One region of the Desulfomicrobium apsheronum genome, then DNA from elsewhere that is predicted to be linked to it. Evidence: riboswitches for the same ligand, from Rfam matches in the RefSeq annotation. Region 1 holds a riboswitch; each other region holds the start of a gene.
What was found. Region 1 has a riboswitch for thiamine pyrophosphate ahead of thiS (sulfur carrier protein ThiS). Riboswitches for the same ligand answer to the same signal wherever they lie in the genome.
Positions count from the first base shown of each region.

Region 1 (5,215 bases):
CAGTCCCATCTTTTTCGTCTTTTCGCGGTATTGGATGATGCGTATCCCGCCGTCCAGCATGGCCCGGACCACGTCCGCGTTGCGCCGTCCGAGGGAGAATTTTTCAGCGGTCAGCCCGTACAGGCCGCCTTCGCGCATCAGCCGGGTCACAAGGGTGCGTCCGTTCATGCCTTTTCCTTATATATGGTGTGAAAATGGTTCAGAATCACGTCGGCCTGCATGGCTGCGGCCATGCCCACACAGGGAGACATGGGCGGATTCGGGATGTCGCAGGGCGTCACGTGGTCTCCGACAATGACGAGGCCCGGTCGTACGGTCCGGACAGTCATGCTCCCGGCGCGGCCGAACCCGCCGAGCCCCGATGCGCCGACCACGAGTCGGCCCGCCTGCGTCATGATCTCGACGATGAGCTTCTTGGTGCGCGGATCGTCCACGGCCTCGACCACGGCGTCGGAGGATGCGAAAAGGCTGGCCATGTTCCGGGCGTTCACGTGCAGATGAAGGGCCTCGATCCTGGCCGCCGGGTTTATGGCCGTGAGGTTGTCGCGCAGGGCCTCGACCTTGGGGCGGCCGACCTGGGCCAGCGTGAAATGTTGGCGATTGAGGTTGGAAGGTTCCACCTCGTCCGCGTCGGCCAGGACGAGGTTCGTGAATCCGCAGCGCACGAGGTGCACGGCGCAGTTGGAACCGAGCCCCCCGGCGCCGATGATCCCGATCCGCACGGAACGCAGGAAGGAGAGAAAGCCCTCGCCTAGATAACGCGTCAGCCCATGTTCAAAGGTGTTCACGCGCTGGCCTCGATGGGTTCCCAGTCCTTGAATACGGCCTGGTAGCCGCGGGCTCGCAGCATGGCCTCGATCTCGGCCACGCTGCGCGGGTCGGAGATCTCAAACTGTCCGGTCTTTGAGGGTTTTGCGTGTCCGCCCACGGCGGTGCTGACCCCTGCCGACATGCGCGTAACGCCCAGCGGCAGGATGTTGTCGCGAAAGCTTGGAGCTTCGCGAGTGGAGATGGTGATGGACAGGCGCGGCAGGAAAATGCGCAGGGCGGTCATGGCCTGCACCAGCTCCCGGTCGGAAACGATGCACGCCGGCTGAAACGCTCCTACATGGGGGCGCATGCGTGGCAGGGACACGGCGATGTCCACGCCGGGATAGCGTTTTTGCAGCCAGGCCGCATGCAGGCCGACGGCGTAAATTTCCTGCCGCCAGTCGGTCAGGCCCAGGAGCGCCCCGATGTTGACCACGCGCATGCCCGCCTCGGCTCCTCGCTGCGGAGTGTTCAGCCGAAACGCGTAGTCCCGCTTGGGCCCGGCGGGGTGCAGCTCGGCGTAGAGGACCGGGTCATAGGTTTCCTGGAACACCGTCAGCCCGTCCACGCCCGCCCGGGTCAGCCGCGCGTAATCCGCCGTTTCCATGGGATAGACCTCCACGGAGATGGAGGGAAACAGGGGACGCAGGACCTGCACACAGGCTTCCAGATACGCAACGCCCGCCTTGCGCGGGGCCTCTCCGGTCAGAAGGAGCAGCTGCTTTAACCCCGTGGCGGCGATGGCCTCGCCCTCGGCCCGGACCTCGTCCAGGCTGAGCTGGCTGCGCGGAATGCTGTTCGGGGCCGCAAAGCCGCAATAGCGGCAGTGGTTGGCGCAGTGGTTGGAGACGTAGAGCGGGGTGAACAGGCTCACCGTGCGGCCGAAATGGCTCAGGGTCAGCGCGTGGGCACGGGCGGCCATGGTCTCCAAGTGCTTGTTTGCGGCCGGGGAGAGCAGGGCCGCGAATGCGGATGCATCGACGCGCGGGAGGCCGACGGCACGGCGCACGTCATCCTCGCTCACGTTTTCGAGATGCAGGGGCGTTTGGCCCAGACGCTGGGCTTCGGACAGAAAGCTCATGACGCGCCTTCCGTCCGGTCCAGGAATCCGGTCAGGGGCGAGGAAGCCTGTGCCAGGGTGGCGACCGCCCCGGGTCCGGCCAGCCAGGCTTCGCGTCCGGCCGTCACCGCCCGCCCGAAGGCCCGGCCCATGAGCACGGGGTCCGAGGCCGTGGCGATGGCCGTGTTGACCAGACAGGCCGCGGCCCCCATCTCCATGGCCCGGCAGGCCTGGCTGGGAGCGCCGATGCCCGCGTCGACGATGATGGGCAGCTCCATTTCCTCGATGAGGATGCGAATCATCTCTTCGGTTCGAAGGCCCCGGTTGGTGCCGATGGGCGCGCCCAGCGGCATGATCGCCGCCGCCCCGGCATCGGCCAGGGAGCGGGCCACGTAGAGGTCGGGGTTCATGTACGGCAGGACCACGAAGCCTTCCCTGGCCAGGATTTCCGTAGCCTTGGCGGTCTCGTATCCGTCGGGCAGCAGGTAGCGGTTGTCGGAAATGACCTCGATCTTGATCCAGTCCCCGCAGCCCATGGCCCGGGCCAGTCGGGCGATGCGTACGGCCTCGTCGGCGTTGCGCGCCCCGGAGGTGTTGGGCAGCAGGGTCATGTGTGAGGGGATATGCTTCATGACGTTATCCGTCTTGCCGTCCAGATCCACCCGGCGCAGGGCCACGGTGATGACCTCGGAGCCGGAGGCCTCACACACAGGCGCGATGAGCGCGTCGTTGCCGTACTTGCCCGTGCCGGTGAACAGGCGGCTGCTCAGGCGCTTGCCACCGATTTCAAAAATGTCGGTATGTTCCATGGTGATTCTCGCTGTTTGCGGTGTGGGAAAGGAGTCTGGTCGTCATTGCCGGGGCAGGGTCAGCCGCCGCCGACAAAGCTCAGCAGTTCCAGCCGGTCGCCGTCGCAAAGGCTGGTGGAGGCGAATTTGTCGCCGGGCACGATGCTCTGGTTCAGTTCGGCCACGACCACGGATGGATCGAGGTTCATGGACAGGATCAGGCCTTGCAGTGTCTGGCCGGATTCCATGTCCTGGGTGCGTCCGTTGACGGTGATGTGCATGGGTGCCTCCGCGTTTTTGTTGCAGGCCGGGCGGAGCGCAAAAAAGAAAACCGCGCCGGATGGGGCGCGGTTCGATGAATGGGTGTTTTCCGGAACCAGCTTCCCTACGGCAGCATAATCTGCGTCAGGTCGTAAGGGTCGGGAACGTGTCCCCTCTCAGCCCATCGGGCTCCCCCAGCTTGTGGTTGGTAGCTTTATGTGGATCGGGTGGGGTTGTAAAGGTGAGGATGAGGTGGTTTGCGATGATGACTATGTCGGACACCGAGTGAGCGTTGCGGGGCGTTTCGGGCAAGGGCCGCCGAAACTCCCTCTTCGGCCTCGTAGAGTTCAGCCGTCGCCCCTCTGAACAGCGGCTCGCGCTCTGGACGACACGCGACGGCTGAACAAACGATGCCTGGATCGGTCAGACAGTCGCCGACCCTTGCCCGAAACACCCCGCAACGCTGCCGGACGTTTGAGGCTCCGTCGTTGCGTTGTGAAGGCAATGACTTCTTCTTTAATTTCGTAGAGTTGAGTTGATGCGTCAATGAGCGTTATTGATGTCGCCATCCAGAATTCAATCTATCGCAGCAAAAAGTAGTCATTCCCGCGAAGGCGGGAATCCATCCTGATGTTGAATGGTCGAAAGTAAATGAAATCAGAAGGCAGGGGGATGGGCTCAGGGCATGATCAGCGTCGTTTGGAAGGGGGGCGGGCAGAGGGGAGCCCTCTGCCCGGCGCCTTTTATTTGGCGTATTCGTATCTTTTGGTCACGCGGTCGGAGAGCTGGGCGTGGGCGTATCCTGCCTGGCGGGATTTGGCGAAACGCTCCTCGGCTTCCTGGCTGCACATGTCGCAGCCCTGCACCGGTACGTGCAGCCCCAGGGATTTGGGCGTCTTCGCGGTTTCGCTCTCGACGATGAGAAGTCCCGGGCAGTGCGGACAGTCCTTGAGACGCTCGACCTGGGTCTCGGTGATGTCGTCCGTGTCGTAGTAGATGGAGCGGCGACGCGTGAAATATCCGTTCTCGCGTACGGCTTCAGAGGGTCTGGGGTTGAAGTAGACTTCCGGCAGCTGGTCGCACAGGGCTTCGAGATAGTCGATGGTGGATTTTTGTTCGCGAATCTTCTCCCGGTCCAGATCGGGTTCCTGCACGGCGGAGAAATCCACTCCGGCCAGCGCCAGGCTGATGCCCAGGTTGACGTAGGGCAGCGCGCCCTTGATGGCGTATCCGCCTTCGAGCACCGCGATGTCGGGTTTGAGCATCTGGGTGAGCTTGGCGTAGCCTTGGGCCGTGAAGTTCATGTTGGTGATGGGGTCGGAGAAATGGTTGTCCTGCCCGGCGGAGTTGATGATCAGGTCGGGTTTGAAGTGATCGAGGATGGGCATGACGATCCTCTCCACGGTCATGAGATAGCCTTCATCCGAGGTGCGCGGGGGCATGGGCACGTTGATGGTTCGGCCCAGGGCCTTGGGGCCGCCGGACTCCGAGGGGAAGCCCGTGCCGGGGTAGATGGTGCGGCCGTCCTGATGCAGCGAGATGAAGAGCACGTCCGGGTCATGCCAGTAGATGTCCTGGGTGCCGTCGCCGTGGTGGCAGTCCGTGTCGATGATGGCCACGCGCAGGTTGCCGTAGTTCTCGCGGATCCATTCGATCATGACCGCTTCGATGTTGATGTTGCAGAAGCCGCGGCTGCCGTGAACCGTGCGCATGGCATGGTGCCCGGGAGGCCGGACCACCGCGAAGGCGCGTTGCCGTTCCTTTTGCATGACCAGTTGGGCCGCGCGGATCACTCCTCCGGCCGATATGAAATGCGAATCCGTGCACACGGACTTCACGCTGGGAAAGCAGAAATGGGCGCGCATGATGTCTTTTTCCTCGGCCACCAGGGGGCGATATTCGCGGATGCCCTCGATGTCGAAGATGCCCTCTTCCCGGAACTGGTCCTGGGTGTAGAGCAGTCGCTCCTCCCGCTCGGGATGGGTGGGGGAGATGGCCCAGTCGAAGGCCGGGAAGAAAATGATGCCGAGGCTTGATTGTGCGGTGAGCATGGTCCCTCCGTTCAGGATGCCAGGATGGTGGTGACGCCGGGTCGCATCTGACAGCGGACACGGATGTTGCGGCCGATGGTGTAGTGCCCCTCGACCATGTTGAAGGCATCGGCCTGGATGACCTGGATGTCGCCTTCCTCGGCGGGAATGCCCTGACGGTCCAGTTCGGCCCGCAGCATGGTGGTGGCGTCGTGCACGGCCTCTTCAAGGGTGTAGGTGCGCTTGACGGTCTTGTGGATACCAAG
Region 1 is NZ_FORX01000022.1:62,762-67,976, reverse strand. Features, by position in the region: gene thiE (thiamine phosphate synthase) at 1-168, opposite strand, end outside; gene thiF (sulfur carrier protein ThiS adenylyltransferase ThiF) at 165-788, opposite strand; gene thiH (2-iminoacetate synthase ThiH) at 785-1,891, opposite strand; gene BMZ40_RS16890 (thiazole synthase) at 1,888-2,679, opposite strand; gene thiS (sulfur carrier protein ThiS) at 2,739-2,939, opposite strand; TPP riboswitch at 3,024-3,125, opposite strand; gene BMZ40_RS16880 (histone deacetylase family protein) at 3,663-4,970, opposite strand; gene BMZ40_RS16875 (hydantoinase/oxoprolinase family protein) at 4,982-5,215, opposite strand, start outside.

Region 2 (5,215 bases), on a different contig from region 1:
AGCACGATGATTTCGTGGCCCAGGCGCAGGGCCTCCATGGGATCGTGGGTGACCAGTACCACGGTCGCGCCAGCGGTCAGGCGCGCTGAAAGGTTCTGCAGCCGCACGCGGGTCAGGGCGTCCAGGGCGGAGAAGGGTTCGTCCATGAGGATGACGGGGCGCTCCTCCATGAGGGTGCGCAGGAGCGCTCCGCGCTGACGCATGCCTCCGGACAGGGCTTCCGGCAGTTTGCCCTCGTATCCGGTCAGGCCCGCCTCGTGGATCAGTTCCAGGGCCCTGGCCCGCTTTTCGGGTGAGAGTTCGCCCCGGAGCCTGGCTCCGAGCAGGACGTTGTCCCGCAGGGTCAGCCAGGGCAGGAGCAGGTCGTTCTGGCTCATCCAGGCCACCTGTGCCGAGGCTGTCCCGCCGGAGCCAAAACGGACCTGCCCGGAAAAGTCGAGGTTTGGAGCACCGGCCATGAGCTTCAGGAGGGTCGATTTGCCGCATCCGCTCGGGCCCAGGATGCAGGTCGTCCGGCCGCCCCCGAGGGTCAGATTCAGGTCCGCGAACAGCGGTCGGCCCTCGAAATCGAGGGAGATGCCTTCAAGGGCGATGCCTGGCGCGGCCTGCGCGGTGGCGGGAGCGTGCACGGCTATTTGAAGAACCGGTGGAAGTGATGCACAGGCCCGTGTCCATGGCCGATGACGTAGGCGGCTCCGGCCCGGATGGCTTCGCTGATGTATTCCTTGGCGTTGCGCACGGCCGTTTCCATGTCTTCGCCCTTGGCCAGGTTCGAGGCGATGGCCGAGGACAGGGTGCAGCCCGTGCCGTGGTTGTTGCGGGTCTGGATGCGTACGCCCGGCAGGGTCACGACGCGTTTTTCCGGCCCGATGTAGAGGATGTCGTCGCTGTCGCCCGACTCCAGATGCCCGCCCTTGACCAGCACGCTCCCCCTGCCCATGGCCGCGAGGTCCGCCAGCGCTTCCATGGCCACCGCCTGCGTGGCGATGTCCCGCCCGAGCAGCACCGAGGCTTCGGGCAGGTTGGGCGTGATGAGCGTGGCCATGGGGATGAGTTCCGACTTCAGGGCGTCGATGGCTTCGTCCTGCAACAGCTTGTCGCCGCTCTGGGCGACCATGACCGGGTCGAGCACGATGATCCCCACCCCGTGCCTGGCCAGCCCCCTGGCCACGGTGCGGATCAGTTCCGGGGAGAAGAGCATGCCGATCTTCACCGCGTCGGCCCCGATGTCGCAAAGCACCGCGTCCATCTGCGCGGCCACGAATTCGACGGGCACGGCGTGGATGCCGGTCACGCCCAGGGTGTTCTGGGCGGTCAGGGCGGTGATGACGCTGGCCCCATAGCAGCCGTGGGCCGCGATGGTCTTGAGGTCGGCCTGGATTCCGGCCCCGCCCCCGCTGTCGGATCCGGCGATGGTCAGTACGCGGTGATATTTGCGCTGGTTCATGAAAGCTCCTTGGCTGCGCGGATGATGGTTCTGAGTCGAGAGGCAGCCTCTTTTGGATCAGGGGCGGAGACGATGGCCGAGACCACGGCGATGCCGTCGCATCCGGCGCGGATGACTTCGGCCGCGTTGTCCGGGCCGATGCCGCCGATGCCGACCAGGGGCAGGGACACGGCCGCGCGGATGGCGGCCACGCCGTCAAGGCCCAGCGCCGGGGCTGTGTCGGTTTTGGTCGGGGTGGCAAAGACGGGGCTTATGCCCACATAGTCCGCGCCTTCGGCCTGGGCGCGGATCGCGTCCGCCACGCACTCGGCCGAGATGCCGATGAGCATGTCCGGACCCGTCAAGCGACGGGCGTCGGCGATGAGCATGTCGGTTTGGCCCAGGTGCACGCCGTCGGCGCTTACGGCCAGGGCCACGTCGATGCGGTCGTTGATGATGAGCGGGACGCCGGTTCCGACCAGCAATTCACGCACGGCCCGAGCTTCGGCCACGAATTCGCGGGTCGCGCAGCGTTTTTCCCGCAGCTGCACGCAGGTCACTCCCCCGGCCACGGCGGCGCGGACGATGTCCAAAGTGGAGCGGCCAAGAGACAGCTCTCGGTCCGTGACCAGGTACAGGGACAGATCAGGCATGGTGTTCCTCGCGGATGCGGCATTCCCTGGCCAGGTCCTCGGGTGTGAGATTGAAGAGGGCGTCCAGAAGATGGATCTGAAAGGAGCCGGGGCCGGCGGCCAGCGCTCCCGCCCTCTCTCCGGCCACCCCCAAAAAGGCCAGGGCCGAGGCGGCGGCGGAGACGGGATCGGGGTCCACCGCGTGGAAGGCGCCGACCAGGGCCGTGGCCGAGCAGCCCGTGCCCGTGACGCAGGGCATGAGCGAGTGCCCGCCTTCGATGACCAGCGTGCGTCGTCCGTCGGTGACCAGATCGGTGGGTCCGGTGATGGCCAGGGTGGTGCCCAGTTCGCGGGCCAGGGCTCCGGCGGCCTTGGCCGCGTCCTCGATGGAGTCAGTGGAGTCCACGCCCTTGGTGGCCGCGTTCTGTCCGGCCAGGGACAGAATCTCGGAGGCGTTGCCACGCACCACGCTGACCTTTGTCCAGGCCAGGATGGATTTTGCGGTCTCGGTGCGCAGGGTCGTCGCCCCGGAGCCCACCGGATCGAGGATGATGGGCTTGCCGAGCGCCGTGGCCCTGCGTCCGGCCTTGAGCATGGCCGCCACCCAGACATCGGTCAGCGTGCCTATGTTCAGCACCAGCGCCCCAGCGTAGGCAACCATCTCTTCGACTTCATTTTCGGCATGGGCCATGACCGGAGACGCGCCGCAGGCCAGAAGGGCGTTGGCGGTGTAGTTCATGACCACGAAATTGGTGATGTTGTGAATAAGCGGTTTGGTCTGTCTGAGGGCGCGCAGGTTGTCTGCGGCCTTGCGGGCAAAATCGGACACGGTGCACCTCGCACTGCTGTTGATATTTGGGTCAGCAGGGGCGAGGAATGGGGGGATTGGCCTGTCAGGGCCTCAAGTCTTGCAATTCCCTTCGCTGGCATGATCCAGATCAGGTTCAACGGGTATCATCTCAGGCTCCTCGCCACCCCTGCAAAAACTGATTTCTGGCTAGGACAAGCGGGATTGGCTGTCAAGCTCACTCCCCGACGGCACAGTTTCGCCCGGCGTCCTTGGCCTTGTAGAGGGCCTGGTCCGCGCGCAGCAGGGTCGTGTCCACGGGTTCTCCGGGCCTGTGAATCGTGAAGCCGATGCTGACCGTGGGGGCGGGAATTTCGTCGCGGATTCTTTGAGCCCCGATCACGGACTGGCGCAGCCGTTCCGCCACGACCGGAGCGCTGGTTGCGTCGCAGGCCGGGAAGAGGAACAGAAATTCCTCTCCGCCCCAGCGCGCGCACAGGTCGTATTCACGCAGCGAAAGTTCCAGGGCCCGGGCCACGGCCTGGAGCAACTGGTCTCCGGCGGCGTGTCCGAAGTTGTCGTTCACTTCCTTGAAATGGTCGATGTCCGCGATCATGACCGCGAATCCGCCGTCGGGCTTCCGCGTTGCCCGGGAAGCGGCTTCCTCCAGACGCATGGTCATGTAGCGGCGGTTGGGCAGGCCTGTCAGGGAATCGTAGTTGGAGGCGTGCTCCAGGCGTTCCTTGAGCTGATGCAGCATGGTCTGGTACTGGTCGCTGATGCGCACGATTTTTTCCAGCTGCCGGACTTTCTTTTCGTAATTGGCCAGATAGCCTTGGCTGCGTTCGCGTTCGGCGGCCTGAAAACGGTCCGCGATGTGGGTCAGCCGGTCCAGCAGGCGCTGTTGGTCGAGGTAACGCTCAAAGAGCGTTTCAAGCGCCTTCTTCCACCCCTCCGGAGGCGCGTCAGCGGCGAGAATGGCCTCGATGCGCGGCTCAAGGCTGTCTTCGGGCGGACACTGCGTCATGTTCATGACCTCGGGGCGATGGTGAAGGGAAAGGTGCAGTCTTCCTTGAATTCCTCGGCCAGTTCGCCGACGCGTTCGTTTTCCGGATCATAGCTCCAGGCGACGCTGACCGGTCGTCCGCCCTGGTGGGATTCCTCCAGGCGGTCGAAGATGTCCATCATGGCCCGGATGCTACTGGTGTTGAGATAGATCAGTTCCAGGTCGAAGGCCAGGGGGCGGTCGTCATTCTTCAGAAAATCATCGATCCAGTCGATGATCGGCTGAAAGAATTCAAAGGGATTCTCGGGATATGAATCTCCGGCCATGAAGACACGTCCCTGCTCGTTGTCGGCGCGGACCATCGGGGTGCTGGGTGTCTGGGCGATATCTAGATTGTTCATGCTTTTCTCGTACTTATTTTGAGTCTTTCTACAGTACGACGCGCAGGCTCAGGAAGCTTCGCGTCGCGTCGATGTCGCGCACCGTGACGGTCAGGGGCCGCGAGGCCTTGCGGGCCATGTCGATGATCCCCAGACCCGCGCTGCCGTTCAAGCCTTCGCGCGGCTGGCGCAACTGGGTCTTGAAGAGGGCCTTGAGCGCGGCGCGGTCCAGGACCGCCAGTCCGTCCACGCGATCCTTCAGGGTGGCTCCGTCCTCGCGGGTGACGACATTGCCCGCGCTGATCACGTAATGTTCATCCTCGCGGGACACGACGATGGCCGCGCTGGCCGCGCCGGTCAGTTTCGGATGCTGGTCCGCGTAACGACGGATGTTCTGGGTCATTTCTATATAAACGGAAAAAATGTCGGCCACGGCACTGGGCGCTTCCTGCTGATGGTTGAGGTAATCGCGCAGGGCGCGGCCGATCTCCTCGATCAGGGCGGCGTTGATGGGGCCGTTGAAGCAGACCATGATCTGTTGACGATCAAAAATTTCGCGCAGGTCGTAAAGGTCGGGTGTGCTCATGAAGCGGTCTCCTTGGAGGAATCAGCCGGCGTTTGGTCGAAACGAAAGGCCAGCACGGTGATGTCGTCGCGTTGCGGGTAATCTCCACGGTATTCTTGCAGGGCGGTGGTCAGGGCCTTTTCCTGGGTTTCGAGCGCAAGGCCCGAGTGGGCTTCAAGCCAGTTCACGAAGCCGCTTCGACCGAAAGGCAAGCCTCTTTGTCCCCCGGATTGGTCCAGAATTCCGTCCGTGACAAGATAAAAAACGGTGTCCGGTTCAAGGTCCAGTGTTCGGCAGGTGAAGCTTCTGGACCGGCGGTCGTTGATTCCGCCCCGGTCTCCCCGGAAATGCTCGACCTGTGCTCCCCTGGCCGTGAAGAGGTCGATGTGGGCTCCGGCGAAATGAACCTTGCGGGTTTC
Region 2 is NZ_FORX01000008.1:72,728-77,942, reverse strand. Features, by position in the region: gene BMZ40_RS09600 (ABC transporter ATP-binding protein) at 1-629, opposite strand, end outside; gene thiD (bifunctional hydroxymethylpyrimidine kinase/phosphomethylpyrimidine kinase) at 632-1,447, opposite strand; gene thiE (thiamine phosphate synthase) at 1,444-2,079, opposite strand; gene thiM (hydroxyethylthiazole kinase) at 2,072-2,887, opposite strand; TPP riboswitch at 2,957-3,047, opposite strand; gene siaD (biofilm regulation diguanylate cyclase SiaD) at 3,084-3,878, opposite strand; gene siaC (biofilm regulation phosphoprotein SiaC) at 3,875-4,252, opposite strand; gene siaB (biofilm regulation protein kinase SiaB) at 4,281-4,817, opposite strand; gene siaA (biofilm regulation protein phosphatase SiaA) at 4,814-5,215, opposite strand, start outside.
Region 2: it holds a riboswitch for thiamine pyrophosphate, as region 1 does, so the genes downstream of both, thiM (hydroxyethylthiazole kinase) here and thiS (sulfur carrier protein ThiS) in region 1, are expected to answer to the same signal.

Region 3 (5,215 bases), on a different contig from region 1:
TTGCAGCCCAGCAGGACCGAAGCGAGTTCCAGCAAAACTTCCCGCTGCCGCACATCCGGGGCGCCCCCGCCCGCCAGCACCTCGCCATCCGGCGCGTAGCCCTCCCCCGTGACCTCGAAAGCCTGTCCGGCGACATACAAAGCGCGCACGGTCATCTCCCCGGCCGTCAGGGTGCCGGTCTTGTCCGTGCAGATGACCGTGGTCGAACCCAGAGTCTCGACGGCGGGCGGGCTGCGCACCAGGGCGCGGCGGCGGGCCATGCGCGAGACTCCAAGGGCCAGGGCCACCGTGACCACGGCGGGCAGGCCCTCGGGCACGGCCGCGACGGCCAGGCTGACGGCGCCCAGAAAAAGCTCGAAAGGCGCGCTGCCGCGCAGGTATCCCAGCAGGAACAAGAGCGCCACGATGCCCAAGGTCGCCCAAATGAGCACGCGGCCGAAGGCGTCGAGCTTCTTCTGCAGCGGCGTGTCCTCTTCGCCCGTCTCGATGAGCTGCGCGATGCGGCCCAGTTCCGTGCCCATGCCCGTGGCCGTGACCACGGCCCTGGCAGTGCCCGTGGCCACGCTCGTGCCCATGAAAACCATGTTCAAACGGTCCGCCAGCGGCGTCTCGCATGCGCAGGCCGCCCCGGCGTCCTTGTCCACAGCCTCGGACTCCCCGGTCAGAGCCGATTCAACGCACGAAAAAGCCGTTGATGCAAGAAGGCGGGCGTCGGCGGCCACCAGGTCGCCGGCTTCCAGGGCGAGCACATCGCCGGGAACGACTTCGGACGCCGCGACGGCGGTCACGCGCCCGTCGCGCAGCACCTTGGCCTGGGGCGCGGCCATCCTGCGCAGGGCCGCGATGGACTTTTCGGCGTTATACTCCTGATAGAAGCCCATGGCCGCGTTGAGCACGACAATGGCCAGGATGGCGAACGCGTCCACAGCCTCCCCGAGGATCCCGGAGACAATGGCGGCAACCACGAGAATCCAGACGATGAGGCTCCTGAACTGGGCCAGAAGCAGACGCCACAGGCTGACTCCCTCGGAGGCACTTATCTCGTTGGGCCCGCAGGCGCCAAGACGATGGCGCGCCTGGGCGGCCGCAAGGCCCCCGGCCCTTGAACCCAGGGCCGCCAGGACTTCCGAGACAGGAAGCACGTGCCAGGTTCTGTGTTCGTTGCCTGAAAATTCGGTCATGTTCTCTTTCCTGTCGGAACATCTTCGGCCGCCGCACGTCTGCCGAGGATGAATCGGTTGCAAGAGCGCTATGTGTGAAATCGCCTTCACGATAACGCCGGAGAACTTTCAAGGCAATGCGCCCCGATTCTTGGCTTCCCTTGGGGAGAACGGGGCGCATCGCGAATTTCCGTGCCTGCCGCCTCGTCAAAGCACGGCGACAGGCCCGATCTTGCGATCCGTCATTCAGGAAGAACATCCCCGACGCAGGGAATTGTGGGCATCCATGGCGCAGAGCTTGCCGCACATGGTGCAGGTCTTGCCTTCGCTGGCGCGATTTTCCTCCCAGCGGCGCCTGGGCAGATCCTGGTCCAGGGCCGCCGCGAACATGCCATCCCAGTCCAGTTCCTTGCGGCAAACGGACAAAGCGCGGTCCCGGTCCATGGCGCCTGGGACACCCTTGGCGATATCACCGGAATGCGCCGCGATGAGCGTACTGATCACGCCCTGATGCACATCGTCCATGTCAGGCAGGCAAAGATGCTCGGCGGGAGTCACATAGCACAGAAAATCCGCACCGGCCGCCGCCGCTACAGCGCCTCCGATGGCGGCGGTGATGTGGTCGTATCCGGGCGCGATGTCCGTGGTCAAAGGTCCCAGCACATAAAAGGGCGCGCCGTCGCAGATGCGCTTTTGCAACATGACGTTGCCCGCGATCTGATTCAGGGGCATGTGTCCCGGCCCCTCGATCATGACCTGAACACCTCTGGCCCTGGCCCGTCTGCCCAGCTCCCCGATGACCAGCAGCTCCTGGATCTGCGCGGAGTCCGTGGCGTCGCTGACCGCCCCGGGGCGCAGCCCATCACCCAGGCTCAGAGTGACATCGAAGCGAAACGCGATGTCGAGGAGCCTGTCGAATTCCTCCAGCAACGGATTTTCACGGTTGTTGCGTTCCATCCAGGCCGCCAGGAGCGCCCCGCCACGGCTGACGATCCCGGCCACCCGGTCCTGCGCATGCGTCCTTGCCACGGCCTCGCGGGTCACTCCGCAGTGCACGGTGATGTAATCAAGCCCTTCCGCGCACTGCGCCTCGATGGATTCGAGCAGCAAGGACGCGGTCATGGCTTCTATTGATTGTCCGGCATCGACCAGATCGGCGGCCACCGCATACAGGGGAACGGCCCCGACCATGACCGGCGAATGATGAAGGATCGCGCGCCGGGTGGTCATCAGATCGCGGCCCGTGGACAGGTCCATGACGCTGTGCGCTCCGGCCCTGACCGCCACATCGAGTTTGCTCAATTCAATGTCCAGCGCACCCTGCACTCCGGATGTCCCGATGTTGGCGTTGACCTTGGTTTTCAGGCCCGCGCCGATTCCCTCGACGGAAAAATTCCGCCCCACGTTCTTTGGGATGACGATCCGCCCCTGTGCCACGCCATCACGAATGATTTCAGGATCCAGATTCTCCTTCTCCGCCACTACCCGCATTTCAGGGGTAATCGTTCCCTCTCGGGCAAAAATCGACTGTGTCATGTTGACCTCGGTTGAAAATGAAAAAAGCCGCTTTCCAGCAAAGGAAAACGGCCGCACGAGCGTCACCATGTTTTTTCGTTTTCCTACGCTGGAATTATCCAGATCAGGTTCAAAGGGTATAATCTCAGGCTCATGCGAGCCACCCCCAACTTCTGTCGTGATGCTTAGTCGGTTCCAAACCCAAGGTCAACGGCGGGATCTTTCAAGGTGCGGCCCCTGCTATCTGGTCGCGCAGGGCGATTATTTCTTCGCGTAGCGGGTTCTCGCCCGGCAAATCCCGCAGGGCCTCGTCCAAAAGTCTCAATGCCTCGGCTTTCTCGCCAGTTCGAGACAGGACCAGCGCCCGGGTGCTCTTGAAAAGCACGTTACCGGGCTCGATCTTTAGAGCCTGGGCGGACCATTTCAGAGCGTCCCGCTCCTGCCCCAGATTTGTCTGGGCAAAGGCCAGATTGTTCATGGCCTCGGGATTTTCAGGATTTCGTTTCAGGGCCTGTCGGTAACTGGCCGCGGCCTGCGCCCAGTCACCCAGGGCCGCATGCACGTTGCCCAGATTGATGAGCGGCTGATCCCAGGAGCGGTCCTTGGCGGCGGCGGTTTCGTAGGCCATGAGGGCCAGATCAAGTTCCCCGGAAGTCTCGTAGGAGGCTCCGAGATCATTGTGTTCCCTGGCATCCAGCGGATCGGAGAGCACGACTATCCGTGGCGTGGCGCAGCCGGCCAGGGCAAAGGCAATGCAAAAGACAAGACAGCAGGCAAGGCGCACGGTTCACTCCAGAAACAGATATAGTCGGTTCATGCGTTCCCAGCGGTCGAGCAGGTCGCGATTGGGCAGAAACATGTCCCCGCTGGTTCCCACGTGCATGAGCAGCCCGCCGGGATCGTGATCGTATCCATAGACGACCACGTAATGCCCCTGGCTGAACATCTTCGTGCCCATGTCGAGCATGAGGATGACCGGCCCTCCAGAGTCGATCATGGCGCGGACCATGTCCAGGTCGCCGCGCCCGGATCGGGTCGTGAAACCCAGCGAACGGGCATGGTTCTCCATGTCGGGAAGCAGCGAGCGCTCAAGGCCCGGGGTGAAGACGCGGCGCGTCACTTCATCCAGGGCAACGTGCCTGCCGTGAAAAGCCAGCACCGAGGCCAGGGCCGCCGGTCCGCAGTCATTGACCTGGGTCTGGGGAACGAACGGCACCTGAAGCCGCACCGCGCGGGGAAAAGATTCCTGAACCGGCTGAAAGGCGGGACGCTGCAAGCACCCCGCACAGGAGAACACCAGGATCAGGACCAGCGGGCAAAGCGCCCTAGCTGATGACAATGCGCTTGTCGCTTATGTGCAGGATGAGCACGACCAGCAAAATGACCAGCAGGACCGCGATGACCGCCCCGAGAACGCCACCGCCCACGTCGCCGGAGAGACCGGCCAGCTGGTGCAGCTGCTCGTTGGAGAGCGAACCGAGCTTCGCATCCACCTCTTCCGGAGTCAGGCCGTAGTCCGCCAGCCGCTGGGTCACGACCTTGTTCTCCAGTGCGCTCTGGATGGAAGCGATGTCGGCGCCGCGCTCGGACACGATCTCGCCAGAAGACAGGCGGCTTTGCGCCAGAAAGGCCTCGGCGTTGGAAGGAACGAACGCGATAAAGAGATAAGCGACCAGAATCGGCCAGCACACGCGCGTGTTGAAAAACCATTTTTGTCGATTCATGCTTCAAGCCTCCATGAAATGATGTTCACAAGCTCCGCGACCTACCGGCATGCCCAAGCATGCCCAAGCATACCCAAGCATGCCCAGACACAGATTCGACACCTGTCGGACCAAGCACGCAGGAAGGAAAGTAACCCTTTCCTACAGTGCTTGAGGCTTGATAGTCAAACCGGTTTCAAACGTGAACGCCCCTGCGCACGACAAGGACGCCATGGCCAACATCCGGCTTGAACGCTCCTGGCGAACGAGTGGGCCGCAAGATCCCAACCACGAAAAATACGCTCCATGGTTCTGCATTCAATTCGGCAACATGCAAACTTCGGAGAATTTCACAACGCGCCAAACCGACGTATGACAAGTACTCTCCCTGCATCGCGAGTCGACGTGTCACACTTCAAATGTCTTACAAGGAGATCTATTGACATTCGCCAATATTAAGACTTTAGATTTAAAAACTGCATCACCTGTTTTTGAACAAAATTGAAAAAGAGTCTGTGGTTGAAATAGAACGTGATGCATCCTGCAAAAAAGCACTTTCTATTCTCAAACCATCCCAGGAGTGTTCAATGAGCCCCGATCTGGCCAAGCCCTTCATAAGCGCAACCAAGCATGTGCTCTCCGCCGCTGCGGCTCTTGAGGTCGTGGCCGGTCCGCCCTATGTAAAAAAAGACAAGATTGCCTGCGGCTGTGTTTCGGCCTTGATCGGCATCACCGGCGACAAAAAAGGGACTTTCTGCATCTCTTTCGATAAAAACACGGCCGTTTACATAGTCAGGCAAATGCTCGGCGACGCCATCGAGGATGTCGTACAGGACG
Region 3 is NZ_FORX01000005.1:192,720-197,934, forward strand. Features, by position in the region: gene BMZ40_RS07575 (cation-translocating P-type ATPase) at 1-1,181, opposite strand, end outside; gene thiC (phosphomethylpyrimidine synthase ThiC) at 1,407-2,696, opposite strand; TPP riboswitch at 2,760-2,853, opposite strand; gene BMZ40_RS07585 (tetratricopeptide repeat protein) at 2,899-3,459, opposite strand; gene BMZ40_RS07590 (cysteine peptidase family C39 domain-containing protein) at 3,463-4,014, opposite strand; gene BMZ40_RS07595 (PA2779 family protein) at 4,001-4,399, opposite strand; gene BMZ40_RS07600 (chemotaxis protein CheX) at 4,966-5,215, shown strand, end outside.
Region 3: it holds a riboswitch for thiamine pyrophosphate, as region 1 does, so the genes downstream of both, thiC (phosphomethylpyrimidine synthase ThiC) here and thiS (sulfur carrier protein ThiS) in region 1, are expected to answer to the same signal.